Linked DNA regions of Asticcacaulis excentricus CB 48. The protein of the gene in region 2 interacts with the protein of the main gene of each other region in a pairwise test. Links are inferred from orthologs where the notes say so. Each region holds a gene or a part of one and is shown on either strand. Other genes may lie near its edges.

The links.
Region 1: the proteins of ligA (region 2) and leuS interact in binary tests that used the Escherichia coli proteins (3 or more experiments, as listed by UniProt). The link is inferred for Asticcacaulis excentricus CB 48 from one-to-one orthologs.

Annotation. Positions count from the first base shown.
Region 1 is NC_014816.1:135,143-150,344, reverse strand. Bases 4,800-7,900 are described here. They hold leuS (leucine--tRNA ligase), read right to left. Parts: upstream 7,584-7,900; coding sequence 5,016-7,583; downstream 4,800-5,015. Other genes in these bases: ASTEX_RS00645 (DUF3576 domain-containing protein), read right to left, coding at 7,692-7,900; ASTEX_RS00655 (hypothetical protein), read right to left, coding at 4,800-5,013. Outside these bases: tRNA uridine-5-carboxymethylaminomethyl(34) synthesis enzyme MnmG, read left to right, coding at 1-1,033; 16S rRNA (guanine(527)-N(7))-methyltransferase RsmG, read left to right, coding at 1,053-1,697; ASTEX_RS00670 (ParA family protein), read left to right, coding at 1,714-2,508; ASTEX_RS00665 (ParB/RepB/Spo0J family partition protein), read left to right, coding at 2,528-3,412; holA (DNA polymerase III subunit delta), read right to left, coding at 3,446-4,498; more of ASTEX_RS00655, read right to left, coding at 4,504-4,799; more of ASTEX_RS00645, read right to left, coding at 7,901-8,186; ASTEX_RS00640 (NtrZ family periplasmic regulatory protein), read left to right, coding at 8,717-9,118; ASTEX_RS00635 (thiamine phosphate synthase), read right to left, coding at 9,119-9,760; ASTEX_RS00630 (YggS family pyridoxal phosphate-dependent enzyme), read left to right, coding at 9,754-10,419; ASTEX_RS00625 (L,D-transpeptidase family protein), read right to left, coding at 10,416-10,925; ASTEX_RS00620 (response regulator transcription factor), read left to right, coding at 10,980-11,663; ASTEX_RS00615 (hypothetical protein), read left to right, coding at 11,741-12,073; ASTEX_RS00610 (DUF3052 family protein), read left to right, coding at 12,073-12,471; ASTEX_RS00605 (hypothetical protein), read right to left, coding at 12,468-12,932; xth (exodeoxyribonuclease III), read right to left, coding at 12,929-13,729; ASTEX_RS00595 (MFS transporter), read right to left, coding at 13,946-15,202.
Region 2 is NC_014816.1:1,792,225-1,807,248, forward strand. The notes cover bases 4,756-7,678. They hold ligA (NAD-dependent DNA ligase LigA), read right to left. Parts: upstream 7,303-7,678; coding sequence 5,209-7,302; downstream 4,756-5,208. Other genes in these bases: ASTEX_RS08280 (aminopeptidase P family protein), read left to right, coding at 4,756-4,819; ASTEX_RS08285 (hypothetical protein), read left to right, coding at 4,912-5,166; recN (DNA repair protein RecN), read right to left, coding at 7,367-7,678. Outside these bases: ASTEX_RS08265 (TetR/AcrR family transcriptional regulator), read left to right, coding at 1-48; ASTEX_RS08270 (TonB-dependent receptor plug domain-containing protein), read left to right, coding at 510-2,339; ASTEX_RS08275 (hypothetical protein), read right to left, coding at 2,360-2,905; more of ASTEX_RS08280, read left to right, coding at 2,987-4,755; more of recN, read right to left, coding at 7,679-9,076; ASTEX_RS08300 (outer membrane protein assembly factor BamD), read right to left, coding at 9,128-10,036; lpxC (UDP-3-O-acyl-N-acetylglucosamine deacetylase), read right to left, coding at 10,132-11,025; cell division protein FtsZ, read right to left, coding at 11,232-12,890; cell division protein FtsA, read right to left, coding at 13,310-14,668; ASTEX_RS08320 (cell division protein FtsQ/DivIB), read right to left, coding at 14,681-15,024. UniProt on the Escherichia coli protein: DNA ligase that catalyzes the formation of phosphodiester linkages between 5'-phosphoryl and 3'-hydroxyl groups in double-stranded DNA using NAD as a coenzyme and as the energy source for the reaction.

The DNA.
Region 1 (15,202 bases), 1.7 Mb from region 2 along the record:
CGAGGACAAGGTGGTGCGCTTTTCGGACAAGGACAGCCATCAGGTGTTTCTGGAACCCGAAGGCTATGACGATGACACCGTCTATCCGAACGGCATCTCGACCAGCGTTTCCGAGGCGACGCAGGAGGCCTTTCTACGCACCATTCGCGGCCTCGAGAATGTGGTCATCAAGCGCTACGCCTACGCCATTGAATACGACTATGTCGATCCGCGCGAGCTTTATCCGACGCTGGAACTGAAGCGCCTGCCGGGCCTGTTCCTAGCGGGGCAGATCAATGGCACGACGGGTTATGAAGAGGCGGGGGCGCAGGGCCTGATGGCGGGACTGAACGCTGCGGCGCGTGCCGGCGGTCTGAGCCCGCTGGTGCTGGGGCGTGACGAAGCCTATATCGGCGTGATGATAGACGATCTGGTGACCAAGGGGGTTACCGAACCTTATCGCATGTTCACCAGCCGCGCCGAATTCCGTCTGAAGCTGCGCGCCGACAATGCCGATCAGCGCCTGTCGGATATCGCGCTGAAAACGGGCCTGATGGGCGAACGGCGCAAAACCCACTGGCTGGAGAAGAAGCAGGCTCTGGCCGAGGCACGCCAACGCGCCGAAGACCTCAAGCTGACCCCGAACGAGGCCAATGCGCTGGGTATCCGCGTCAATGCCGATGGTCAAAAGCGCAACCTGCTGCAACTCCTGTCCTACGACACCTGCTCGCGGGATAAGCTGGAAACGGTATGGCCAGAGCTTAAAGACTGGTCCGACAGCGTGTTTGAGCAGGTCGAAATTGACGCCCTCTATTCGGGCTATCTCGGGCGTCAGGCGGCGGAGATCGACGCCTTCCGCAAGGACGAGAACCTGGCCCTGCCCGAAGACCTTGACTATGCGCGAGTGGGTGGCCTGTCTAACGAAGCCAGGGAAAAGCTGGGCCGCGTCAGACCGCTGACGCTTGGTCAGGCGCGTCGCATCGAAGGCATGACTCCAGGCGCATTGACGGCCCTGTTGTTCCATGTGCGCAACCTGAAAAAGGGCGCGGCATAATCGCATGACAGAGTTGTTTATGACGCCAGAGGAAATGGCAGCGCATCTGGTGTTTCACGTGAAACAGGCGGCCCTTGATGACCTCACGCGTTTCGCAAAGGTGTTGGCTGAGCGCAATGAGGTGATGAACCTCGTCGGGCCTGCGACCCTTCCGCATTACTGGTCGCGGCACGTGCTCGATTCCGCGCAACTGCTGAACCATGCGCCGGACGCCAGAACCTGGGCAGACCTGGGCGCGGGGGCGGGTTTCCCCGGGGTCGTACTGGCCATACTCCTTAAGCACCTGTCCACAGATTCAGGCGAAACACCCACAGACCGGCGCGTGTTTCTCATCGACTCCCTGGCCAAGCGCTGTCGCTTTTTAGGCGAAGTTGTGCGAGACTTGGATCTGCCGGCGACGGTGATTAACGACCGGGCGGAGAATGTCTCGCTGAAGGTTGATGTGGTCACCGCCCGCGCCATGGCGCCTTTGCCGAAGCTTATTGGGTTTGCCGAAAGCTTCTTCCGCAAAGGGGCCGAGGGCTGGTTGCTGAAAGGCGAAAACGTCGAGGCGGAAATCGTCGAGGCGCGCAAAAACTGGGCTTTTCAGTCTGAACTGTTTACGTCCTTGAGCGACCCTCGCGGTCGCGTCCTGCATATTCGGAGCGTTCGCCGTGCCAGATAGTTTCCCCCCGCACCCCATGCCCCGCGTTCTGGCGGTGTCTAACCAGAAGGGTGGGGTGGGTAAGACGACGACGGCGATCAATCTCGGAACCGCTCTTGCCGCCGTCGGGGAGACGGTGCTGATTATTGACATGGATCCGCAGGGCAATGCCTCTACCGGTCTGGGCGTGCCGCGCTCGGCGCGTACCACCACCATCTATGATGTGATTGTCGATCAGCAGCCGATTGGCGAATGCGCGGTCAGAACCTCAGTGCCTGGCCTTTATATCATCCCGTCGGACCCTGATCTGTCGGGCGTTGAGATCGAGCTGGGTCAGGCCGACCGGCGTTCCTATCGCCTGCGCGACGCTTTGGAGCATCAAGCACAGGTCGGTGAACTGGCCTATTCGTATGTACTGATCGACTGCCCGCCGTCGCTGAATCTGCTGACCATCAACGCCATGAGTGCTGCCGATGCGGTGCTAGTGCCGCTGCAATGTGAGTTTTTTGCTCTGGAAGGTCTATCGCAACTGATGCGGACCATCGACCTGGTCAAGGGCTCGCTGAACCCGAAGCTGGAGCTTCAGGGGATTGTACTGACCATGTTCGACCGCCGCAACGCCTTGTCCGGCCATGTCGCCAAGGACGTGCGCTCGCACTTTGGCGAGAAGGTCTATGACACGGTCATTCCGCGCAATGTGCGGGTGTCGGAGGCCCCGTCTTTTGGCAAGCCGGCTTTGATCTACGATCTGAAATGCACCGGCTCACAGGCCTATCTGAAACTGGCCCGTGAAGTCGTTCAACGTGAAAAAGTGCGCCGCGCGGCTGCCTGACTAAGACTGAAGGATACACATGTCTGAGAAACAAAGAGGTCTGGGTCGCGGTCTGTCGGCGCTGCTGAGTGACAACCAGGGGTCCGTGCCTATCGCCACCAATGATGGTAAGCCTGCCGCGACGCTGGAAAAGCCGATTGAGCTTTTGCAACCCAACCCGGATCAGCCGCGGCGGTTCTTCTCAGAAGCGGAGATCGACGACCTCAGCGCCTCTATCAAAGAGAAGGGCGTCCTGTCGCCCATTCTGGTGCGGCCGTTACCTGGTCAAGCCGGGCAGTTTCAGATCATCGCCGGTGAACGCCGCTGGCGCGCCGCGCAAAAGGCGGGTCTGAAGACCGTTCCGGTGATCGTGCGCGAACTGGACGATCTTGAGGTCCTGGAAATCGGCATCATCGAAAACGTGCAGCGCGAAGACCTCAACCCCATCGAGGAGGCGCGCGCCTATAAGGTGCTGATGGAGCGCTTTGGCCGCACACAGGATGCTGTGGCGCAGGTCGTCTCGAAGTCACGCAGCCATATCGCCAATATGATGCGCCTGCTGGGCCTGCCGGAGGGTATTCAGGATCACGTCATTCACGGCCGCCTGAGCGCCGGCCATGCCCGAGCCATTGCGACGGCGAGCAACCCCGAAGCGCTGGCTGAGGTGATTATTCAGAAAGGTCTGTCTGTTCGTCAGGCGGAAATGCTGGCGCGCACCGCGCTCAGCGGCGAGACCAAACCGGCGCGTCCCAAGGCGCAAACCAATGCCGATGTACTGTCGCTGGAACAAGACCTTCAGGAACTGCTGGGCCTCAACGTTAAGCTGGACGACAAGGGCGGCAAGGGTGAGGTGCGTATCGCCTATGCCAGTCTTGAACAGTTGGATGATGTGTGCCGGCGCCTGATGGCGGGTTCTCCTCGCTGAGGTAATTCGCTAAGCCTTAGGCGCGCGAGCGGCTTATAATCCCAGCCGTCTGGCCCGTCCGGCAATGCTCATATAGAGGCGTTCGGCCAGCAGCAGGTCCGGCATACCGGTGGATTTGCACTGCTTGTCCGTCTCGATCAGTTCTTTGGACAGCGGGTCGAGATAAAAGTCTGACCAGGCGCGCGCCTGACGCAGAAACTCCGCTTCCTGCTTCCAGAAGACACCTGCTGCACGGGCGGCCTGTTTGGCGTCGATGCCTTTGGCAATCTGTGCCTGAATGAGCCGCAGCTTGACCAGATGGCCATTTAGGGCGCGCAAGGCCGCAGAGCCGTCTTCGCCCTCGGCAAAGGCCCGGCGCAAACCCGCCTGGGCCAGGGCCATCTTGGCGCCAAAGGCCTGTAGCGCGGCATCGAACAGTGAGGCATCGGGCTCGACGCCCAAGAACTCCTGTAGTTCCTTGTCGTCGATGGTTCGGCGCGATCCCGGCCCGATAAACAGGCATAGCCGCTCGATCTCCTGACGCGCCACGCCGCGTTCCTTGGGCAGGCGGGCAGCGAAGATGTCCATGGCGTCGGGCGTCAGGGCGACCTCGTTCTGCGCCAGGGTCTCACGTGCCATGCGCACAACGTCGCCGGTTTCGTCTTCATAGCAGGCGATGGAAGCGATGGCCTTGTCGGCATCGGCCAGCTTGCGCACGGCGGAGTCGCCCCCTAGACCACCGGCTTCGATCAGGAAGAAGGCGTCGCGGTTCAGATCACCAGCGACATGGGCCTTGAGCGCAGCGGCCACCTGTTTGTCGAGAGCCGCCTTTTCTGAAAAGAATTTGAGCCGCACCAAGCGTCGGCCGCCCATCAGAGACTGCGCCTGAAGCTCATCCTCAAGACGCGCAGGATCGGCGTCGATATCGGTATCGGTAAGCAGCGAGACGTTGAACGGGTCCTTGATGTCCGGAACGATTTTCTGGGCCAGCGCTTGCCCACGCTCCAGCACCTGCCCGCGGTCCTTGCCATAGATTAGACAGGCGATGACGTCGCGCGGCGGCGCTTTGAGGAAGCCCTCGATTTCGGGGCGTTTAACCAGCTTCATGGGCTTTAGCTGGCCGGAGCCGCTTTCTTGTCGTGGAAGAACAACACCAGCTCACTGCGGATGCGTTCGCCGATGGCGGTGGCGGCGCGTTGCTGACCGTCTTTCTGGGCGGCGACGCCTGCGTACGGTGACTGGGCATTTGCATCGTAAGTAGTTGAATCTACGAAAGTTCCCGTGATGAGAACCTTGCGCGTCGCCGCTTCGATCAGGCTATATTGCACCTTCGTCGAAATTTCCGTGCGCACGGCGATATCATTGATGCCGACACCCACATCGTAACGCTTTTCTTCAAGTTTGACGCTCAGACGGTAACGCTTCTGGCCTTCAAGGGTATTGAAGCCCGACACCAGGTTTTGCCGCAGGAAGTAGCCGGTGCGCGAATCCGTAGTGATGACGTCAATATTGGCCAGTTCACCGGGCAAGCCCTTCTGCGCATAGACTGGTGTGAACCCGCAACCACTCAAGGTCAGAGGCGCACTCAGCAAGGCGAAGGCCAGAAGGGCTCTGCGGATCATGATCAGCCTACGACAAAGTTGAGAATGCGGTTGGGAACGACGATCACCTTGCGCACCGTTACGCCTTCAAGATGACGCTTCACGCCCTCGTCGGCAAGCGCCATTTCGCGGATTTCCGCCTCTGAGGCGTTCAGGGGCACCTGAAGCTCACCGCGCTTCTTGCCATTGACCTGAACGGGCAGGGTATAGACGTCATCGGTTGCCAGAGCCGGGTCGTATTGCGGCCAGGCGGCATCGGCGATCAGGCCTTTATGCCCCAGACGTGCCCAGCCTTCTTCGGCCAGATGCGGCGTCACCGGGGCGATCAGCCCGGCGAGGATGGTCAGGGCCTCACGGCGTGCCGCTGTACCGGTTTTTTGCACATCGGAGGCGCGAAGCGCGTTGACGAATTCATAAAGCTTGGCAATCGCGCCGTTAAAGCGGAAGCCTTCGAAGCCTTCGGTAACGGCCTTGGCGGCCTTGTGCGCCACCTTGCGCAGCTCCAGCGCTGAAGCGTCATCGGTAGCTGCAACATCATCGTCGGGCAGGCTGTCGAATTCGGCCCACACGCGCGACGTAAAGCGCCAGGAGCCTTCAACGCCCGATGCCGTCCACTGCACGTCGCGCTCCGGCGGGGAGTCAGACAGCACGAACAGGCGCGCCGCATCGACGCCGTAGGTGTCGAAAATGTCTTCGGGGGCCACGACGTTCTTTTTCGACTTCGACATCTTTTCGACGTCGCCGATTTTCAGCGCTTCGCCAGTGGACAGCTTGATAGCGCTGCGCTTACTGCCTTCGCTCGTGACTTCGACGTCGGAGGGATCGACCCATTCTCCGGCTGCGGTCTTATAGGTTTCATGCGTCAGCATGCCTTGCGTGAACAGGCCAGCGAACGGCTCCTTCACATCCAGATAGCCGCAGGTGTTGAGCGCACGGGTGATGAAGCGCGAATAGAGCAGGTGTAAGATGGCGTGCTCGATGCCGCCGATATACTGATCGACCGGCAGCCAGTAGTCGGCATCGGCTTTGCGAATGGCCTCAGACGCATCGGGGGCCGTAAAGCGTGCAAAATACCACGACGAATCCACGAAGGTGTCGAGCGTATCGGTTTCGCGGCGTGCCGCCTTGCCACAGTGTGGACAGTTGACGTGCTTCCAGGTCGGGTGGCGGTCCAGCGGGTTGCCCGGCACGTCGAAGGTGACGTCCTCGGGCAGGGTAACCGGCAGTTGGTCCTCGGGCACTGGCACCACGCCGCAGTCGTTGCAATGGATGACCGGGATGGGGCAACCCCAGTAGCGCTGACGCGACACGCCCCAGTCACGCAGCCGATAGATGATGGCGCCTTCGCCAAGACCTAAGGACTCGATCTTTTCAATCGCCGTTGCCTTGGCGGTTTCGATATCCAAACCGTCGAGGAATTCGGAATTGAAGATCGTGCCGGGCCCCGTATAGGCCTCGGTATCGACCTTAAAGCTGGCCGCATCGGCATCGGTTGGCAGAACCACCTCGCGTACCGGCAAATCGTATTTGCGGGCAAAGTCGAGGTCGCGCTGGTCATGGGCGGGGCAGCCGAAAATGGCCCCGGTGCCGTAGCCCATAAGTACGAAGTTGGCGATCCAAACGTCCAGTGTCTCACCGGGCTTGAACGGATGCAGAACCTTCAAGCCGGTGTTGAAACCGAGCTTTTCACCGGTGTCGATCTCTTCCTGCGTCGTGCCGCCCTTCTTTACCTGATCAAGGAAAGCCTCCAGTTCCGGGGTCACGGGCAAAGCCTTGACCAGCGGGTGATCAGCGGCCACCGCGACGAAGCCCGCACCGAACAGGGTGTCCGGACGGGTGGTGTAGACTTCCAGAGGTTCGTGCGCGACTTCGCCAGCGAAGTTGAATTTGAACTTCAGACCCTTGGAGCGGCCGATCCAGTTAGCCTGCATCAGGCGCACCTTGTCGGGCCAGCGGTCAAGCGTCGAGAGACCTTCGACCAGTTCATCGGCATACTGGGTGATCTTGAGGAACCACTGGGTCAGGTTGCGCTTTTCGACCACGGCGCCTGATCGCCAGCCTTTGCCGTCGATGACCTGTTCATTGGCCAGAACCGTATTGTCCACCGGATCCCAGTTAACCTGAGACTCCTTGCGATAGACGAGGCCGTGCTTCAAGAGATCGAGGAACCACTTCTGCTGCTTGCCGTAATAGCTGGGATCGCAGGTGGCGAATTCGCGCGTCCAGTCGATCGACAGACCCAGACGCTGAAGCTGCGCCTTCATGCTGGCGATATTGTCGTACGTCCAGCCTTTGGGGTGGATGCCGCGTTCCATGGCGGCGTTTTCCGCCGGCATACCGAAGGCGTCCCAGCCCATCGGGTGCAGCACGTTGAAGCCGCGCGCTCGCTTGAACCGCGCCACCAGATCACCCATGGCGTAGTTGCGCACATGGCCCATATGGATGCGACCGGACGGGTAGGGGAACATCTCAAGGACATAGTATTTCGGCTTGTCGCCGGCCTGATCCTTCGACTTTGTCAGGAAGGTCTGGGAGGCGTCCCAGCGGGCGCGTTGTTTCGGTTCGGATTCTTTGGGATTGTAGCGGGACATCAACGGACCTTTAGCGCAAACGACGCGAAAAACAGGCGTTCGGCATAAACAAAAAGAGCGTCCGGGTCAAAGCCCGAACGCCCTTAATTTTGCAGCCGAAGAAGCAGCTTATTTCACGTTCGACAGACGCAGCTGACGCGCGCGCGTCAGGATGGCGTTTTCTATGTCGATCTGGGTTTGCGCCGAGACACTGGCGTCCACCCACTGACCGCCCGTATTGACCTGCTTGTAGAGCGAGACGTTCAGGGCATCGGCGCGCAGACGGGTATCAAGAATATAGACCGTAGCCTTGAAACGCTCGTCGGGCTTCTCCGGGTTGGCGTACCAGTCGGTGACGATGATGCCGCCCCACGGATCGGCCGAAGCCAAAGGCATGAAGGAGATGGTGTCGAGCGACGCGCGCCAAAGATAGGCATTGACGCCAATCGTTGCATTGGCCTGCTCGCTGGTCGGCTTAGCACCTCCCAGACCCAGGAAGCCACGCTTCTCGGCCTTGGCGTCAATGGTGGTCTCTTCTTTTTTGCCTAAGCTCAGGCAGCCCGTCAGGCTCAGAGACAGGGCTGCGGCCAGCGTAATCAGAGCCGCCTTCTTGATCGTCTTCATAGTGTGTCGTCCACTCCGCATTCTGTCCCGAAGCGCCATCCCCAAATGAGGAGAGGGGCATCTGTCCTGTTAACCGCTCTATAGCATGAGCAAACGGGGGTATGACAAGCCTTTCCTTGTCCCCCGGCCCCGGCCGTTTCTGGGCCGTCAGACCCGTTGAGGGGCATTTACGGCCAAAATCCAAGCCAAGCTGGCACCCAATCGCGGCAGTTGTGCGGCAAAGGCGCGTAACGCTGGAAATCTGCGGGCGGTAAGGGCGTGTCTATTTGATCACATCTTCTGAGCGAATTTGACGACTTAGCCAAATAACGACGATCACTATTGATTTCACTCGTGGGGGCTTTTAAGCGATTTGTAACGTATCCACGCCTTAATCAGGGTGAGGGATAGGGCAGGGCAAGCGATTGCGGGTATGTCAGACGGTTACATAAATCCGTCACACTTCCCATATATGGCGATGCCCAAGTGAGATTTGAACGTGACCGGTCCACGGGCTGGTTATCGGAAGTGGTAGAGTTATGAAGCGGGTTATGGCAGCAGGGGTATCGGTTATGGCCGTGGCGCTTATCGCGTCTGCGCCGGCCTATGCGCTCAATAACCAGACCGCCAAGGCCAAAACCAGCGAAGCCACTGCACCGCTAAGCCTCAGCACCGTTTCTACCGAAAGCAATGCCGCTACGCGCCAGCAGTCGAAAATCTATCAGTGGTCGGTCAAGGGCCGCTGGGGTTTGAAGCTGGACCTCAATCAGGACGAGGCTCGCCCGTCTGGTTGGAACGACGTCGATGCCGGTGCGTTTTACAAGATCTCGCCCTCGGTACGTGTGGGCGGTACGGTCGGTTTCGGTGAAAAGACCAAGTCGCTGCAGCCGCGTGATCCGGCGGCCGAAAAGGACCAGCCGCGCGTGCGTCTGGAAACCACCTTTAAGTTTTAATCAGTTAAGCTGAAACGCCTCGACCGCGCCAAATCCGGCCAGGCCGGAGTGTGTCAGCTGTTCGGCATTGTCAGCCCCAATACCGCCCAACCCCAGAACCGGCACGGGGCTCAGATCGCAAAACATCTGAATACCTTTGAGGCCCAGAGGTGCGACACCCTTTGCTGAGGGACTGTGGCTGGCGAAAACCGGTGAGATGAAGAGACCATCAAGCGCCGTCACCTCCGCCAGATCGAGCGTCTCGCAACCGTGACAGGCCCCGGTAATCAGCCATTCGCGATGCCTTTCGCGCACATCTGGTGCATTTGACAGCGCGCGTTCGGGCAGATGCACGCCATCGGCGGCCACGTCTTCAGCCAATGCCACATCCTGCCCGATCAATAGCTTCAACCCATTATCATCGCACAGGGTGCGCAAGACGCGGGCATGTGCCGTGGCATGGGGATCGCCGAAGTGGCGGTAGATGACACCTGCCCCCGCCGGCAGGTGCGCGACAATCTCTTCCGGATGCGGTGTGCGTTTGGGATCGGTGACGTAAAACAGGGCGGGCAGTTCACGTCCGTTTGCGCTGGACATATGCGCGTGGCGGGCTATGTCTCTGGCCCGGTTCATCAGAAAGGCGTAGCGAGTTCGGTATGTCATCTTCACCTTCGGCGGAAAATTATGCGCGTATTGTCAAAGGCCTGCACAAAACGCTGAAACTGACCGGGCGAGCGGACGGTTCCGCCTGTTTGACCGCTGTATCCAAAAATCAGCCCTGGGAGGTTATACGCCCGGTGCTGGAGGCTGGCCACCGACGATTTGGTGAGAACCGCGTGCAGGAGGCCATGGAACGCTGGGGGCCGGTAAAAGATCAATATCCCGACCTGACTCTGTGCCTGATCGGCCCGCTTCAGAGCAATAAGGCCGCTGATGCCGTGGCTTTTTTCGATGTTGTCGAAAGCGTTGATCGGGAAAAAATCGCCCGCGCCATTGCCGATGAGGCACAAAAGCAGGGCCGCGCTCCACGCGTCTATGTACAGGTTAATATTGGCGAAGAGCCGCAAAAGGCCGGGATTTTGCCCGCTGAGACAGATAGGTTTATCGCGACGGTGCGAGGCTATGGGCTGGAGCCGTGCGGTCTGATGTGTATTCCACCGGTCGAAGGCCCGCGCGGTCCCTATTTCGCCCTGTTGCGCAAGATGGCCGAGCGCAATGGCATCGGACATCTCAGCATGGGCATGAGCGACGATTTCGAAACGGCGCTGCGTTTCGGATCGAACGAAATCCGTGTCGGCACGGCCATTTTCGGCTCGCGCTAATGGCTTATCTCCACATAGGTTTCGGCGTCGGCGGTTTTCAGTAACTCACGCAAGTGCTCCAGACTGAGCGCTACGCAGCCTTCGGTGCCGGAATAGTCCTCACGCGCAAGATGGAGGAAGATGGCCGATCCCAGCCCCTTGACCGGCGGGTCGTCATTGTGCCCCAGCACCACGATCAGGTCATAGACATGGTCGTCGCGCCACAGTTTTTCATGCGACTTCCCAAAGGGCAGTTTGACGGGCAGGTTATAAAGATCACTGTCTATATCATCGCACCACCCGTCATCGGGTGACAAGGCCTTCACGGGCAGGACGGTCTGCGGCACCGGCAAACGATCGGGGCGATACCAGACATAACGCACCGGCCACAGGCCCAGCGGCGAGCGCAGATCGCCTTCCCTTTTATCGGCGGCGGATATAACGCCCCCTTTACCCAGAGCGCAACGCACCCTATCTGAGTTTAAGACTAGAAAACCTTCGGCGTATGCGGTAAAAATCTTGACCATAGGCCGGTTTACACCCTGAACTGATAAAAACACCCACAACGCTACAGGATTAAGGTGCAACAAAAAACCCTGCTGATCGTTGATGACGATGACGAACTGCGCGAGGCGCTGGCCGAACAACTTGAACTGCACGAAGAGTTCAAGGTCACTCAGGCATCGAATGGCACCGAAGGCATCCGCCTTGGGAAGACCATTAATGCCGATCTGATCCTGCTGGATGTCGATTTGCCGGATATGGACGGGCGCGAAGCCTGCCGCCTGTTGCGCAAATCCGGCCTGACCACGCCGGTGATCATGCTGACCGGGGCCGCCTCTGACTCTGATCAGATTCTGGGGCTGGATGCGGGTGCCAATGACTATGTCACCAAGCCGTTTCGCTTTGCCGTCCTGCTGGCGCGTATCCGTGCTCAGGTCCGCAGCCACGAAACCTCCGAAGACGCGACCTTCCGCATCGGGCCTTATGAATTCAAACCAGCGCTCAAGCTGCTGATTGATCAGGTTCAAAAGAAGATTCGCCTGACCGAAAAAGAAACCAACATCCTCAAATACCTATATCGCGCTGGCGGTAAGCCGATTTCACGCGAAGAACTTTTGACCGAGGTATGGGGATACAATGCCGGGGTGACCACACACACGCTGGAAACCCACGTCTATCGCCTGCGCCAGAAGATAGAGCCCGATCCGGCCAATGCCCGTCTGCTGATGACCGATGCCGGTGGGTACAGGTTGCAATTTTAGCAGGCTCTCGACCCTGCACCCGTTAGTTGGAGTGAGCCGGAGTTCTTGGAACTTCGGCTTTTTCTTTGGATGTAGTGATGAGCGATGTTTTTGACAAATTATATGAAGCTGGACTGACGGCGATTGGAACCCCGCTCATGTCTATAGAACTAGCTCAACAAGTCATTAATTACGCTAAGAGCAAGAATTGCGCTCCCGTAATTTTGGAGACGTATGAAATTATAGGAGATATTGAGCAACCCCACATAGATTTTGGTATTACATATCCAACTTATGAAAATGAAACCTTAGAACTTAAACCAACTCAAAAAATTCTCAAAATGTTTGAAATTTTTAATGAGACATTGAATATATTGAACACATGCGAAGGGACTTTTAAGGTCGTTCTATATTTAGAAGAGATTTATTAATGACGTCCGGCTATTCCGGCACACCATTGGCCAAGAAGCTCGGTTACAAACCGGCGATGCGGGCGGCTGTGCTCGGCGCACCCAACGACTATAAAAATTGGCTTGAACCCTTGCCCGACGGCGTGGAATTCGGCGTCGATGATCCGGAGCTGGTGCACATTTTTGCCACCGAGCGTGCGGTGCTGGAAACGGCGATGACGCACTGGCGCGGGGCCTTGAGATCGGACGGCATGGTCTGGGTATCGTGGCCCAAGAAGGCCTCAAAAGTGCCGACCGATATTACCGAAGACGTTATCCGCGAGGTCTGCCTGCCGCTGGGCTTTGTCGATGTGAAGGTCTGCGCCGTCAGCAACGTTTGGTCGGGTTTGAAGCTGGTGGTGCGTAAAGAGCTGCGCTAACCCTCCGCCCCCTCCGCTTCGCGGTGCTGGCGCTCGCTGTCCTCGTCGATGACGTACCAGGTGAACCACAGGGCATCGTCCAGCTTGCCGCCCTTGGCCAGATAGGGTTCCAGCACGGCCGGAAAGGCGAGCTTGACCTGCTCGGCGAAGTCGAAGTGCTTTTTGAGGTCTTCCCAGTCTTCGAGGGCCACCTGTTCGATCATGCGGATGCGCACGTCCCACGGCAGGTCAGTGGGGGCGAGGCCCGCCGGGTCGGTTTCGACCCAGTGACATTCGCCGATGGCATCAGGGATACGGATCTGAAGCTGGCCGCCGAGGCTCATAAATCCGGCCTTCGTGGCGGCGCGGATTACCTCGGGGATATCCCTGATCCTCCACGCATATTCATTGAAGCGAAAATCGGCCTTGGCCAGAATGTCGGCGGGTAGCCCAGCTTCTGCGGGCAAGGTGTCTTCGGTCATAGGTCGAACTCGATCTGAATAGGGGCGTGATCCGACGGCCGGTCCCATTCGCGAACGGAGTCGTGGATGACGGCGGCTATAGGCGAGGTGATGCGCGCCTTCAAGGCGGGATTGATCAGCAGGTGATCGAGCCTCAGCCCGCGGTTGGACTTGCGAAAATCGGCGGCGCGATAGCTCCACCACGTAAACAGCTTCTGCGGTTCGGGCCATAGTTCGCGGAAGGCGTCATGAAAGCCGCCGGCCGCCATCAGGTCAGCAAACGCCTCCAGCTCCGGCGGGGTATGGCTTACGACTTTCAGCATCTGACGATGGCTCCACACGTCGTTTTCGCCGGGCGCGATATTGAGGTCACCGGCAATCAGAAGGGGGGCATCGGGATTGCGCGTTTTCAGGTGCGCGGTCAGGCGCTCATAGAATTCCAGCTTGTGATCAAACTTGTCATTGGCTTGGCGGTCGGGAACGTCACCGCCTGCCGGTATATAGAAGTTCCAAAGGTCGATGCCCGCGACCTGTATGCCCTGAACGCGCGCTTCGCCGCGGCGACAAAAGGGCAAAATCTCGTTGATTTCAAATGGCAGCTTCGACACCAGCGCCACGCCGTGCCAACCCTTTTGCCCGGTGACGAGGATATGCGGATAGCCGGCGTCTTCGAAGGCCTTGCGTGGGAACTCACCGTTCTGGCACTTGATTTCCTGAAGGCACAGGATGTCCGGGCGCGCCATATCGAGAAAACGTATGACCTGATCAATCCTCAGCCGCACCGAGTTGATGTTCCATGAGGCAATCGACAAACGCATAACGGCTTCCTGACGCATAAAAAACCCGGTCAGTGAGACTGACCGGGTCAGATGTTTGGCACATAACACGAAGAGACAAAGGGAAAAACGCACTCACGGGACGTCAAAGCCGCCACATACACTCCGTCGGGAGCTGTGGGAATAATGACACGGTTGTGGAAAAACTCAATGCACATTTCCGTGTTTTTTCGTTTTTCAGGCGAATTAATCCCGCCGTTACACGCCGGGCTGATCCTCCATAGTGTGCAGGTCACGGCCGCGCGTTTCCTTCATGAAGATGAGGGCGACTGCGATGGCGGTAGCCCCGACAATTACCGGATACCACAGACCGAAGAATAGGTTACCTGAGCCGGCGACCATGGCGAAGGAGATGGCGGGCAAAAGGCCGCCGAACCAGCCGGTGCCGATGTTATAGGGCAGAGATAGGGCCGTATAGCGAATGCGCGTCGGGAACATTTCAACAAGGGCTGACGCCATCGGGCCATAGAGCGCTGTGGCCCCTACCGTGAAGACAAACAGCACGCCAAAGATGCCCAGTACGTTGACGCGCTTCGGATCGGCGGCTTCGGGATAGCCAGCGGCCTTCAGCGCCGCCTTGAGATCGGTTACAGCATTGGTCTTTAGCGTCGCCAGTTCGGCCTTCGACAGTTTGTCGCCCGACTGCACGGCAATGGTGCGATCTCCGATTTGTACGGTAGCAAACGTCGCGCCAGGCTCAGTCGGCTTGTTGATATAGGGCACACCGAGCCCCGTTACCAGCGACTTGGCGAGGTCGCAGGACGAGGTGAACTGCGCTTTTCCCACCGGGTCGAACTGTACCGAACACTTGCGCGGGTCTGCAAAGATGACGACCGGCGTGCGGTTGACGGCATCATCCAGCGCCGGATTGGCAAAGCGCGCCATCAGGTGGAAGCCCGGCACGAAGCTCAGCACCGCAATGGCGATGCCAAGGATCATCACCGGCTTGCGTCCCACGCGGTCCGACAACTGACCCCAGACGACGTAAAGTACCGCGCTGACGATCGAAATGCTCATTACAAGCAGGTTGACGGTGGTGGGCGCCAGCTTGACGCTCCTTTCGAGAAACACTTGCGTGTAGAAGAAGGTGGTGTACCACACCACGCCCTGCGCGGTCATGAAACCGAACAGGGCGATCAGCACCTGACGCAAGTTCGACCACTGGCCAAAGGCTTCCTTGAACGGGGCCTTGGAGATATTGCCGCTGTCGTGCAGAGCGCGGAAGGCGGGGCTTTCAGCGGTTTTGGCGCGGATATAAACTGAAATCGCCAGAAGTACGGCGGAGACGATGAATGGAATGCGCCAGCCCCAGTCACCAAAGGCCTCTTCCTTAACGATGGTGCGGGTCAGAAAGACGACCAGCAAGGCGATCACCAGTCCCAGCGATGCCGAGGCCTGAATCCACGCCGTATAGGCCCCGCGCTTATCCGCTGGGGCATGTTCCGCAACGTAAAT
Region 2 (15,024 bases):
GCCAAGTCGGTGCTGCGGGTCTTGTTAGGCACAGATACCGCGTCCTAAGCGCCACACTTGCCTTTATACACGCGCCCCGCGCTTGACCTTCTCGTCCTGCTCCCCTACCCCGACACTGTGCAGACGGTGCCGCAGAGATGCGGCTTAAAAGGGAAGCAGGTGCAAGGCCTGCGCTGTCCCCGCAACTGTAAGCGTCGAGTGTTCCGCCATATGCCACTGGTTGTCTTTGTACCGGGAAGGCGGCGAAACGCGCCTGAGACGCGAGTCAGGAGACCTGCCCCTGCTGTCGTCCTTCGCGTGGTCGGGGTGTGCCACAAGAGCGGATAAGCCTTTGAGCGCTTGCCGAAAGTGTGACGCACTTTTCGGATGAAAAAGCGCTTTAACCAAAATCTAGAGCATGGTTTCGATGCAATCGAAATGCGCTCTGACAAAGGCCTTCCTCAGAGACGATTCGTTGTGCGCGCCGGTCCGTCCGGGGCGCTCGTCCTGTTGTGAATAGGCATAAGATCTTGAAAACCTTCTTTTGCGGCGTCGCGTTTGCCGCCTTCCTCACCTCGCCTGCGCTGGCCGAAGACGCCCCGCAAGAGGTGGTCGTCACCCTGACCCGCGAACCCGTGGCCTTGTCAAAGGTGGGGCAGAGTGTCAGCACGTTTGATGCCGCCGCCATAGAACGCAGTCAATTGGTCTTTCTTAAAGACCTGATCGCCCTCACCCCGTCCGTCTCTATCGCTCAGACCGGCGGTCACGGTCAGGCCGGCACGGCACGCTTTCGCGGCGCCGAAAGCGACCGCAGCCTGTTTATCGTCGATGGCGTGAAGCTGGGCGACCCGTCGATGATAGGAGGCGGGCTAAACCTCGGATTGCTGGCGCTTAACGATGCCGTGCGTGTGGAAATCCTGCGCGGCCCGCTGTCGACCCTGTGGGGCTCTCAGGCCATCGGCGGTGTGGTGTCGGTGACGACCCGCATGCCCCAGGCCCCTTTTGAGGCGCAAGGCTCCATCGAAGGCCTGGATGAATACGTTGTAGGCAAGGCCGGTATCGGCGGCAAGACGGGCCCTTTGAGTTGGCGTCTAGCGGCGTCGTATATCGACGATGACGGCGTGTCGTCGCTGCGCGGAGCGGCGGAAAAGGACGGCTTTACGCAGAAGCACCTCAACACCTATCTGCACTACGCCTTGAGCGACACATCAGGCCTGCGCGCCCGTCTGGCCCGCACCGAAAGCGAGTACGATTTCGACGGCTATAATGCGGCGTTCCAACTGGCCGATACCCGAGACACCGGTTTTCAGAACGAAAATCTGGCCAGCCTCGGCTATTACACGCAAGCCTTTGGCAGCGCGCTGAAGCAGACCTTCACCCTCAGCTACAGCACGACGAAGCGTTCCACCTCTGACCTCGCAAATGCCACCACCTATCCGTTCGAAGGGCGTCAGACCAGCTTCGATTACACCGGAGCTCTGGCCCTGTCGGAGTCGTCCAAACTCGTCTTCGGCGCGTCGAGCGAGCGCTCGCAAGCTATTGCCTCTGGTCTAAACAAGCGCGTCACCCTCAATGGCCTGTTTGCGCAACTGCGTCAGGAGGTGACGCAGGCCCTGACAGTGAACGCCAGCCTGCGCTATGATGATCATTCGGTCTTTGGGGGCAACTCCATCGCTCAGGTAGCCATCGCCTACGCTCTGTCGCCGTCTTTGGTACTGCGCAGCAGCCTCGGTCAGGGTTTCAAGTCCCCCAGCCTGTATCAGCTCTATGACGGCTGGTCAGGCAATCTCAAGCTCAAGCCCGAGGAAGCGACCAATCTCGACGTCGGCGTCGATTATCACGGTACCAACGACAGCCGTCTCGGCGTGTCGCTGTTCGGGCGTAAGACCGACAATCAGATCGACTATGACATGTCGTCCTTCCTCTATGGCAATATCGCCCGCACCAAGGCCTATGGTATCGAATTGGATGGCGAGACGAATCTGACAGCGAACGTGCGCCTGTCGGGCAACTACAGCCACATCGTCGCCCGCGACGATGCCCCGAGCAGCGCGACCTTCCGCAACGATCTGGGCCGTGCACCCCGTCATCTGGCCAATGCCAGCATTGAATGGCAGGCAACGGACGCCCTCGAACTGGGGGCCTCGCTACGCTATGCGGGTAAGTCGTTCGAGAATATCTACAATACCCGTCGACTAAACGCCTACACACTGCTCGATCTGCGCGCCAGCTATGCGCTGAATGAAACGATGACGCTGGTCGCGCGCGTCGAAAACGCTACGGACGAAGACTATGAGACCGCCGCCAACTACGGCTCCGTCGGTCGCCGACTGTGGCTGGGCCTGCGCGCTAAATATTGACTGAAAGAAAGGCCCGGCAGCTAACGTCGGGCCTTTTTGAACTGTTTCTTCTTGTAGCGTTTCTGAGCGTGATAGAGTGCCATATCGGCCACATCGAGGTCTGTCGGGAACGGTCCGCCCCCCTCGTCGTGATATTGCCCGTCCCACGGCTCAGGGCACAGGGCATATTGAAAAGGACGGACATCCGCACGGGTTCGACCGCAGACCGTACAATGGTTGGGTATGCTGGCCGTTGACCAGCGGTTCCACGTATTCTTGATCAGAGACAGTTCACAGCGCGGGCAACGATAGCTGGAACCTATAAAAAAGAGGCACAGGCCTGCGGCAAAAGCCACTGCGTCCCAAATTAGGTCCACATCGCCAAACAGATATCTCAGCGCCAGATTCAAAATCACACCAACGGCGGCAACCCAGATGTTTGCCATAAGACCAACGATTACAGCGCCGCCAGACAGCAGAAACATCCACAGACCGTTCATTCCACCAACCCACACCGTCTGTAACAGAGAGTTCGAGATCAGAAAGAACCCCGTGAACGAGAATCCGATCGTCCATACAAAGCGCATAATCCACCCCTCATAAACTCATGATTTGAAACCAAATCACGCAGGGCTATATAGAGGCAACTGATTTCCAGAGGCCCCACCATGACCGCCGATACCGCCCACACCTTTCAGACCTACAGCGTCACCACCCATCCGTCGCAGGGCGTGACCAACGTCGCTGCATTGCGCGCGCAGTTTGCCGGTCTCGGTATCGACGGCTTTATCGTCCCGCACGAGGACGAGCATCAGAACGAATATCTGCCTGATGCCAATGAACGTCTGGCGTGGGTATCGGGCTTTACCGGCTCAGCCGGTGCGGCCCTGATCCTTAAGGACAAAGCCATCCTGTTTGCCGATGGCCGCTACACCCTGCAATCGCGCGAACAGACTGATCCTTCGGTGTTCGAGGTCGTCGATTTCACCGCTACGGCTATCGCCGAACAGATCGCGTCTCAGCCGCGCGGCAGCGTCATCGGCTTTGATCCGCGCCTGCACAGCCCGGCGGCGCTCAAGGCGCTGCAACAGGCGGCTACCCGCGTCGGCCTCAACCTGAAAGCCGTCGATCCCAACCCTATCGACCTCGCCTGGGGCGCGGCGCGCCCGGCCCAGCCGATGACGCCGGTGGTGCCGCAGCCTCTGCAATTTGCCGGGGTGGCGTCAGGCGACAAGCGCGCCAAACTCGCCGAAAGCCTACGCCAGAAGGGCGTTGCTGCGGCCCTGATCACGGCGCCGTCGTCTATCGCGTGGCTATTCAATGTGCGCGGCGGTGACGTCATCCGCTCGCCCCTGCCACTGGCCCAGGCCCTGCTCAAGGCCGATGGCACGGCGGAGCTGTTCCTCGAACCGGCCAAGGTGACGGAAGGTCTGGGCGAATGGCTGGGCAATGAGGTGGCGCTGAAAACGCCCACGGACATCCCCGCGGCGCTAACGGCTTTATCCGGTCAGGGCATATTGGTTGATCCCAACTGGTCCTCGGCCTGGTGGGTGGAAGCCATCGAAGGGGCCGGGGCCAGCGCCGTTGCGGGCGATGATCCTTGCCTTATCCCGCGCGCCTGCAAAAACGCGGCAGAGATCGCCGGGACCACCGAAGCCCATATCCGCGACGGGGCCATCCTCAGCGAATTTCTCTACTGGGTGGCCACCGAGGCGCAGACCGCCCTGCCCTCCGAAATCGAAGTGGCGCAAAAGCTGGAGAGCCTACGCATCGCGTCGGGTTTGGTGAAGGACCTCAGCTTCGACACCATTTCCGGCTTCGGCCCGCACGGGGCCCTGCCGCATTACCGCGTCACCGAACAGAGCAATATACGCATTAAGCCGGGCAATCTGCTGCTGGTCGACTCCGGCGGGCAATATGTTGATGGTACCACCGATGTCACCCGGACCATCGCCATTGGCACGCCAAACGCCGAACACAAACGCATGTTCACTCTGGTGCTCAAGGGGCATATTGCACTGGCCACCATTCGCTTCCCGGCGGGCACAACCGGCACGCATCTCGACGTGCTGGCGCGGCAGTTCCTGTGGAACGCCGGCTTTGACTACGACCACGGCACGGGCCACGGCGTCGGCGTCTATCTGGGGGTGCACGAAGGCCCGCAGCGCATCGCCAAGGCGCTCAATGCCTATGCCCTGCAACCCGGCATGATCGTTTCCAACGAGCCGGGCTTCTATAAGGCCGGTGACTTCGGTATCCGTATCGAGAACCTGCAATACATCACCGACGCTGCCCCCATTGCCGGGGGTGAACGCCCGATGCTTGGTTTCAAGAACCTGACCTGGGCACCGATTGACCGCAGCCTGATCGAGGTGTCGCTGCTGACCGAGGCCGAGCGCCGCTATATAGATGATTACCATGCCGAGGTGCTGCGTCTGCTGTCGCCGCGCGTAAAGCCGGAGGTGGCAGACTGGCTTACAACCGCCTGCGCCCCTTTATAAAGGCTTTATATCCTTCAAAATCAGAACGGCCTGAGCCCTTATCCGGCGGTAGGTAAGGTGTCCTCGTAGCCATCTGTATGCGGAGGGACACCATGCCTACCAGCACCGTTTTTCAACCCGCCACCGACACCTTCGGTCAGTTCACCGTTTCACACAGCCCGGCGCGCGCCCTTTCGCCCGAAGCCGAAGCGCGCAAGGCTGCCCGCAAGCATTTCCTGATCGGCACGGGCTTTGTGGCCGGACTGATCGCCCTGTTTGGCATGGTGTCTGTAGCCGACCGCACCCTGTTCCCTGAACCTCAACTGACAGCGCAGGAACAGGCCTATTTCGCGTCCGCGTTGGATTGATTTTAGTCCTCCCCTGCTTTTTAAGTGGGGAAGGATAAAGCCTTACACCGCCCCGATAAAGGCCAGCCATTCGTCCTCGGTCATCACCTGAACGCCCAGCTCCGCGGCTTTCTTGAGCTTTGAACCCGCGCCCGGTCCCGCGACTACGATATGCGTCTTGGCCGAGACTGAACCCGCTACCTTGGCCCCCAACCGTTCGGCCTGCGCCTTGGCCTCATCACGCGTCATCTTCTCCAGCGTGCCCGTAAACACGACCGTCTTGCCCGACACCGCCGAATCACCGGCCACGGCCTCGGCATCCTGAACGCTGAGTTGCGCCACAAAGCGCATATAGATGCCGACATTGTGGTCATTGGAGAAGAACTCGATCAGCGCAGCCACCAAAGACGGCCCAACCTGATCCATATTATCGAGCGCCGCCTTTACCTCTTCATCCCCCGCAGCCAGCGCTATCATAGCGTCGCGGAAGGTGCTTTCAGAGTGATAGGCCCGCGCCAGCAGACGCGCCGTGGTCTCCCCCACCCCCTTGACCCCCAAAGCGGCGATAAAGCGGTCCAGCGGCAGTTGTCGGCGATCTTCAATGGCCTTGAACAGGTTGCGCGCTGAGGTCTCGCCCATGCCTTCGCGATTACGCAGCGGCGTCAGGGACGTCTTGTCGCGCGCCTCGAGCGTGAAGATGTCCGCCGGTTCACGGATTAGTCCTTCTTCGCTAAACTTTTGAAGCTGCTTTTCGCCCAGGCCCTCGATGTCGAGCACCTTACGGCTGACGACGTATTTCAGATATTCGACGCGCTGATGCGGGCAGGCGTGTTCGCCGGAGCAGCGACGCGCCACCCCCTCCTCACCTTTCAGGTTTAACTCGCGCGCCACAGCGGTTTTCAGCGGACATGGGCAGACCGTCGGAAATACATAGGGTTCCGTGCCCTCCTGACGCTCAGATAGCTCGACCCCGACAATCTGCGGGATGACATCTCCCGCGCGCTGCACCCGGACCAGATCGCCGATGCGGATATCTTTGCGCGCGATTTCATCGGCATTGTGTAAGGTCACGTTCGACACCACCACGCCGCCAACATTAACCGGCTCCAGCCGCGCCACAGGCGTCAGCGTGCCGATACGTCCGACCTGAATGTCGATGGCCTTAAGGTGGGTCAGGGCCTGTTCCGCCGGAAACTTGTGCGCAATGGCCCATCGCGGCGAGCGCGAGACGAAGCCCAGCCGGCGCTGATAATCAAGCCGATCGACCTTATAGACCACGCCATCGATGTCGTAACCGAGGCTCGACCGGTCGCGCTGAATCGCTTCATAAATCTTCAGCAAACCATCGCTGTTTTCGGTCGTGGCCGAGCGCGGATTGACCTGAAACCCCCATTCGTGGAACTTGGCCAGCGCTTCGGTCTGTGTCGTGACAAACCGCGGATCGCTGACCTCTCCCCAGGTATAGGCGAAAAAGCGCAGTGGCCGCGAGGCGGTAATAGTGGCATCCAGTTGCCGCAGCGCGCCGGACGCTGCATTGCGCGGATTGGCAAAAACCTTACCGCCCTCTTCGGCGGACTTGGCGTTCATGGCCGCAAAATCGGCCAGCGGGTAATAGACCTCGCCGCGGATTTCGATGCGTTCGGGATGGTCCCTGCCGCTCAACACGTGCGGCACGTCCTTGATGGTACGTACGTTTTCAGTGATGTCTTCGCCCGTGCGCCCGTCGCCGCGCGTCGCCGCCCGCACCAGCTTGCCATTCACGTACAGCAGCGAACAGGACAGACCGTCGATCTTGGGCTCCACCGCGAAAGCCAGCTCCTCTTCCGGCGGCAGGCGCAGGAAGCGACGGATGCTCTTTTCAAAATCGGCCACGTCTTCCGGCGCAAAGGCATTGTCGAGCGACAGCATGGGCACGCCGTGCTGAACCGGAGCAAACTTGCTCGAAATCTCGGCCCCCACCTGTTCGGTCGGACTATCGACCGTATGCAGGTCCGGATACTGCGCCTCCAGCGCGCGCAACTCCTGCTCCAGCGCGTCGTATTCGGCGTCAGTGAGTTCGGGCGCTTCCTGATTATAGTAGAGATCGCGGTGGTGCTTGATCTCGGTAGAAAGCTGTGCGTGGCGCGTCTGCGCCGTATCGGGTGGGTGTGTGGTCATAGCTTGTCTTTATCACTCCCCTGATTTGGGGGCGCCGAACTGGCGTTTCAGCGGAGGTGCTTTTCTACCCTTTCACCAACGCGATCGCGGCGGCGCGGGCTTCGGGGGTGATTTCGGCGCCCGACAACATGCGGGCCAGTTCTTCCAGCGTCTCGTCCTTATTTAGTTCGACGACGCGCGAGCGCATCCCCTCACCTGCATCGGCCTTCGACACCTTCAAATGCTGATCGCCGCGCGCGGCCACCTGCGGCGAGTGGGTTACGACGATCACCTGAGAGCGCTGGGCCAACTTCCGTAGACGCAAACCCACGGCATCTGCTACGGCACCGCCCACACCCTGATCGACCTCGTCGAAGATCATCACCGGACCGGCCGCGTCTTCGCCGCCCCGGGTCGATAGAGCCGCCTTCAGCGCCAGGGCAAAGCGCGCCAGTTCGCCGCCCGACGCAATAGCCGCCATCCCCCCCCAGTCAGCGCCTGGATTGGTGCGCACCTCAAACGTAATCACATCGCCGCCAGTCGCCCCGTATTTTTCCGGCTCAAGCGGGCGGAGGTTGACGCGGAAAGCCGCCTTGTCCAGCTTGAGCGGCACCAGTTCGGCCATTACGGCGGCACTCAACGCCTCACCGGCCGCCAGACGCTTCTGCCGCAGGTTTTCAACCGCTGTATTGAAGGCCTGCTCTGCGGCGGCAATCGCTGCAGCCAGCTTCTTCAGCTCAGCATCGGCATCTTCGATACGACCTAGAGACTGGGCGATCTCGGCGCGTTTTCGGGGCAGATCCTCGACCAAAATATTCAGCTTGCGCGCCATAGCCCGCAGGGCGAACAAACGCTCCTCAACGCGGTCCAACTTGCCTGGCTCTACGTCCAGCGCATCTGCCGCCGCATCCATCAGGGCTAGCGCCTCATCGGCGGCAATCAGGGTGCGGTCGAGCGCTTCGGCGGCATCGGAGAGCGCCTTGAGTACCGCATGACCCTCCCCCGCTCCGGCCTGCTGCGCACGGGTTCGGGCATGATCGAGGGCGCGAAAGGCCTTAGAAAGGCGCTGCGACAACTGATCGCCGCCGACCGTTGTGCGCGCCTCATTGATATCTTCTAGCGCCCGCTCTGAGGCCCCCAGAAGCGCGCGATCAGACGCGAGTTGTGCCTCCTCATCCGGCAATGGATTGAGACGGTCCAGTTCCTGAAGTCGCAAGGTCAGTTCTTCGATTTCGGCCGTCGCATTGTCCGATTGCCGCTTGAGGTCGCGGTACTGATCACGCAGGGCCTTGAGCGTGCGGAAGGCAGCCGCCGTGGCCACCAGCGCACCCTCACAGCCGCCATACGCATCGAGCATGGCCCCGTGCGTGCGCGGATCGAGGAGGCCAACCGTTTCATGCTGACCATGCACTTCCAGCAGGCCGTCACCTAGCGCCTTGAGCACGCTGACCGACACCGACTGGTCATTGACAAAGGCCTTGGAGCGCCCGTCACGGCTGACCACACGGCGCAGGAGCAACGGCTCACCAGGCTCTACGGCCAGCCCTTTGTCTTCGAGAAATTCATAAAGCGGGTGGCCGGCGCCCAGGTCGAACTCGGCGGTGACCGAAGCCTGTGGCGCGCCTGCACGGATCAGCCCGGCATCGCCGCGCGCACCAGTGGCCAGACCCAGACTGTCGAGAATGATGGATTTGCCTGCCCCGGTTTCACCGGTCAGTACCGAGAGGCCCTGCCGGATATCGAGATCCAGCCGATCAACGAGCACAACGTCTTGAATAGACAGGCGTGTGAGCATGAAAACCCTGACGAAAAAGCCGTGAGTCGGCTCACGGCTGTTTCTCTAAGATTACATCGGGTTGATGCGGCTTAGCCAGCTCTTTTTCTCTTTTTGTTCTTTTTTCGCGGGTTTGGTTTTTTCGGCAACTGGAAGTGGCTTGATGTCCATCGGCTGCCCACGTTCCTGCATAAGTTTGTAGGCCGCAGTGTACCAGCGATCGCCCGCATAGTTGTAGCCCAACACCGCCGCATTGCGGTTGGCTTCGTCGGTAATGCCCATCATCAGATTGGCTTCGACAAGGCGATAGAGAGCTTCGGGCGTGTGCGAAGTCGTTTGATAGCGAGTGATGACCGTCTTGAAGCGACCAATGGCCGCCAGCGGCTGGTTCTGCGCAAGATAGAAACGGCCAATTTCCATTTCCTTACCCGCCAACTGGTCATAGACCATGTCGAGCTTGACCTGGGCGTCCCGGGCATATTCGGTGCCCGGATAACGCTGCACGATTTCACGCAGATAGGCCTGCGCCGTCTCGGTATAAGCCTGATCCCGGCCAACATCGACGATCTGCTCGAAATAGTTGATTGCCCGCATGTAGTAGGCATAGGGGGTCAGGGGCGAACCCGGATAAAGCTTGATGAACCGCTCAGCTGCCGCCGTCGATTCGTTGTAATCATTGGCCTGATAGTGGGCGTAGATTTCCATGATGATCGAGCGGCGCGACCATTCCGAATATGGGTGCTGACGCTCCACCTCTTCGAAGTAATCCACCGCTTCGTTCCAGCTCTTTTCATCCAGACGCTGCATACCTGTATTGTAAAGCGCTTCGACGGGGCGCTCCTCATACACAAGACGCGTGCGTTGCTTGGGCTTACCGGCGCACGCCGTGAGGGCCACAGCCGCCAGCGCCGTCAGCAGCAGAAGCTTTGCCGAGGTCTTGCCGAAGGAGGGAGAAGCGATCGAAGTCGTATAGGCCGGCACGATAAATCCTCATCAGGCCGGTGTCAGTCGCCCGGCAGTCTTAACGCTTTATGGAGGATAGCTCTACAACGGCGCGCCACAAACGCCAACAGGTTTTAACCAACCTGCTGGAGCACGGGGGCGCGGGTCACGATCCGGTAGGCATCCGGTTGCGACAGTAGGGCACGGACCGCGGCATTATTAAGGCCGTGACCTGCACGGATTCCTTCAAACCTGCCAAGAATGGGCATACCGAGCACGTAGAGATCACCAATGGCGTCTAGCGCCTTGTGACGCACGAATTCGTCTGCAAAGCGCAGGCCTTCGACATTCAGCACACGGTCACCGTCGATGACAATGGCATTGTCCATCGAGCCGCCACGCGCCAGACCGGCTGCACGCAAGGCTTCGACGCCTTCGACAAAACCAAAGGTGCGGGCCGCGGCCAACTCGGTGCGGAAAGTGTCTTCTGTGACGACGATTTCAATTTCCTGATGGCCGATGACGGCGCTGGGGAAGTCGATTTCAAAGTGCATTTCAAAACGTTCAGCCGGATAGAAGGCCGCGCGCTTATCGCCTTCCACAACCACGACCGGCTTGAGAATTTCGATGACCTGCTGCGGCTGCGCCTGACGACGGAAACCGGCCTGATCCAGCAGTTGCACAAAAGGCTGAGCCGAACCGTCCATGATCGGCACTTCCGGACCATCTAATTCGATCAGGGCATTATCAACGCCCAGCGCAGACAGAGCGGCCATCAAGTGCTCAATAGTCGAAACGGATACGCCCGCTGCATTGGTGATGACGGTGCCTAAACGGGTCTGCGTGACCAAGTCGGCACGTGCCGGCACGCGATTGTCGCGGTCGCAGACGTCGGTACGCACAAACACGATGCCCATACCGGCGGACGCCGGACGCACGGACAGGCGCACACGTTGACCGGTGTGCAGGCCGACGCCCGCGCAGATGGCAGGAACGGCAATCGTATGTTCGTGGTGGTCAGGCGACATGGAACGCATAAACCCAAAAAAGAACGCGCGGAAAGGTTTCCGCTCACGTCAGTTTATACGCCCCGACACCCCCTCGCCTCAACTAAACATGAATTACGGTTTGTAACGCCATGATTAACGGGCGAGGCACCAACGTAACGCCTTCAAGCCAAAAGAAAAAGCCCACCGCGTAGGCGGTGGGCTTTAATCAGACACTAGGGTCTTCTTCAGTTCGCGAGGCGGCGAAGAAAGGATGGGATTTCAAGATCATCCTCCGCTTCCATACCCGGCAGAACGTCTGATTTGGCAGCGGTCTGAGGGGCCGCTTGCGGGGCTGATGCGGTCGCATAGGGGGATGGGGCCAGCGCCGAAGGCTGACGGTATTCCGGGGTCTGTGTCACCGGAACGTCACTGCGCTTGGGAAACAGCCCCCGCCACAGTCCACCACGATCTTCTTCACGGGGCGACTGTACGGCAGGACGGGCGGGCTCAGGAGCACGCGTAGTACCATAGCCTGCAACCGGACGCTGTGGAATTTCGCGCTGCACCTGCTGTGATGCCGGTTGAACGGCGGGAATATCGAAGTCGTCTTCGACCGACGGATCGACGATTTTCGCAATTATACGCGGCTCAGGCTGAGCCACAGGGGCCGGAACCGGCTGCGGCGCAGGCGCTGCGACGGCAGGTTCCAGACGCACCTCCGGCTGATAGACCGGTTGCACCGGGGTTTCGGCCACAGGGGCAGGTTGAAACGGAGCCGGTTGCGGTGCAGGCGCCGCAGCAGTCTGGCTGAGCGGGGCCTGAACGGCGACCGTCTGAACCGGCTGAGCCTGACCCGGACGGCCGGGTGTGATGTAGATAGACTGACGCGGTGGGGTCGAAGCCGAAGCCTGCGGCATCGGCGGTTGTTGCTGCGCGGCAGCGGAGTCCATGCCAGTCGCCACGACCGACACCCGCAACTTGCCTTCCAGCGACGGATCGAAGGCCGCGCCGAAGATGATGTTGGCGTCCGGATCGACTTCCGACGAAATGGCGTTGGCCGCTTCATCGACTTCGAGCAGGGTCATGTCGAGGCCGCCGGTGACATTGACCAGCACTGCCTTGGCGCCCTTGAGTGAGGTTTCATCGAGCAGTGGGTTCTGGATGGCGTTTTGCGCCGCCTGAAGCGCGCGGTCATCGCCGGTTGCTTCGCCCGTCCCCATCATAGCCTTGCCCATTTCGGACATCACCGAGCGAACATCAGCGAAGTCAAGATTGATCAGGCCCGGCAGTACCATCAGGTCGGTGATGGAGCGCACACCCGAGTGCAGGACCTGATCGGCCATGCCAAAAGCTTCAGCGAAGGTGGTGCGCTCATTGGCAATACGGAAAAGATTCTGGTTCGGAATGACGATCAGCGTATCAACATAGCGTTGAAGCTCCGCAATACCGGCATCGGCCAGACGCATACGATGCCGGCCTTCGAACATGAAAGGTTTTGTCACCACACCGACGGTCAGTATACCGCGTTCACGCGCCGTCTTGGCGATGATCGGCGCGGCGCCCGTGCCGGTTCCGCCACCCATACCGGCGGTGATGAAGACCATGTGCGCACCTTCAAGGTGCTCACCGATTTCATGCGCCGACTCTTCGGCGGCGGTCATACCAACTTCCGGGTGCGCACCCGCGCCCAGACCTTGCGTCAGAGAGACGCCAAGCTGAACGCGACGGTCAGTCTTGGCAAACTGAAGTTGTTGCGCGTCGGTATTGGCGACGACAAACTCAACCCCTTCGAGGCCCGCCTCGATCATGTTGTTAACGGCGTTGCCGCCCGCGCCACCGACGCCGAAAACGACGATGCGGGGCTTCAATTCCGTGGCGCGCGGCGCCGAGAGATGTATAGCCATGTGATCAGACCAACCTTCCGTGACCCTGTCCGGGCGACCTTTGTTCCCGTCCAATTATCGACCCGGCGCTTTTGCCAAAAGCGCTCACAAGCATCGATCATGAGACATCGAATATGCTTAATGAATAGTTACCCGATAACTTGAGTCGCAGCGATTTGAAGGTCTTTTTCAGATAAATTTTAACAAAAGTTACCGCTTGATGAATTTCCGTCCTGCCATCCGAATCAAGCGGCAGGCCACCAAGCGAAAATGGCCAAAATTACGGCTATTTATGCACAGAAGGTTAATCAGGAATCAGGAATCCTTACTCGCGCATTAACACGAGTACCGTGCAGCCACATACCGCTCAAACGCAAACGGGACGCCCGAAAGCGTCCCGCTAAAACTGTGGATTTCTTTCTGCGCAGTAGGGCAACCGGTTACAGATTTTGCTTGAGCCACTCCACCACGCGGCTCATCAGGTGCCCCTTGGCGGCGCTCGGTGCGTCCTTGGGCGACAGGCGCGCCGTCATGATTTTGCGAGCCGGCACCACATCGCGCGGACCATAGAGCGTGCGCAGTATTACGCCGGCACAGGCGGCAAAGGCCGGACCGGCAGCCGCGTCGGCCAGGTGTGGTACGCGCTTGGGCTTGCCCAGACGCACAGGACGGTCAAACACTCGGATGGCTAGTTCCCGCACACCCGCTAGCTGCGACGCACCACCTGTCAGAACAATGCCGGCACCGGGATCAATTGGCACGCCAGAGGCTTTCAACTTTTCACGCAGCAACTCAAAAGTTTCCTCAACGCGTGGCGCGATAATGCCTTTGAGTATAGAGCGCGGTACCGAAATCGGCGGGGCGCCGGCATCGTCACCGCGAGGCGGGGCTTCGACCATTTCGCGGTCTTCGTTGGACGAGGCGATGGCCGAACCATGCAGCGTCTTTACGCGCTCAGCGCCCACAAGCGTAGTAGACAAACCGCGCGCGATATCGGCCGTGACGTGGCTGCCGCCGACATTCAGGCAATCGACGTGCACCAACGCCCCGCCATAGAAGACGGCCGCCGTGGTGCAAGAGGCCCCCATGTCAATGCAGATGCAACCCAGTTCCTTCTCATCCTCTTCCAAGGCGGCAACGGCCGCCGCCAGAGGCGCGGAAACAATTGCCTGCACCTCAAGGTGCGCCATGCCGACGCACTGCATGATATTGTTAAAGAGGTTTTCGTCGATGGTGACGACCAGCAGCTCTAGGCCGAGTGTACGCCCCGTTAGGTTGCGCGGATCGCGCACACCGCTATGACCATCGACAGCCCAACTCACCGGCAGCAGGTGAATGGGGCGGCGATTAGGGAAACGCACCTGCGCCAGACCCGAAGCGATGGCGCGGTTGAGGTCATCATCCGAGATCGGTTTTACGCCGACAGACACCTGAGCGAAGACGCGATGCGACGCGGTCTGCGCGCCCGGGACCGAGACGCGGACCCCCTGTACCGAGACATTGGCCATGGCTTCGGCACGCTCAACCGCCTGAGCGATTGCGGTGGCGGCGGCTTCCATATCAATAATATTGCCCGCGCGAACGCCGCGCGATTGCACAAAGCCGACACCGGCAACGCGGATCGAATGATCGGCACTGCGCACACCGTCCGGCTTCATGATGAAACAGCCGATCTTTGAGGCCCCCAGATCCAGAGACGCAACCACGCCCGGCGTCAGTGCCATTACGGAGGATTGTCGCGAAGCGGCTTCGACGTGACGTCCTTCTTTGGCCAGTTTGCGATCTTCTAGACGCGACATGGACGGAGAACCTTAGGCTGCGGGTGCGGTTTCAAAGGGTTTGACGACCAGGGCATTAGGATCAGTCAAGTCAATGACCGCCAACCCCTGATCAAGAATGCGCTGCTGGCTAATCAGACCATCGAGACGGTTGAGGGCCTCATCCTGATCCAGCGCCGGCAACTTGATAATGGTGTTGTTCTTCAAGCGAATATCCCAGCGGCGCGTATCCACACGCACAAGTGCCCAGACCCGCGACATCAGCTCCGGACGCGCCTGCATCAGACGCAGGATATCGGCACTGGCCGCATTGGCCCCCTGCCCCACCACCAGAGGAAGGTCGAGAAAGTTGCCGGAACGCGCTTCTGGGATAACCT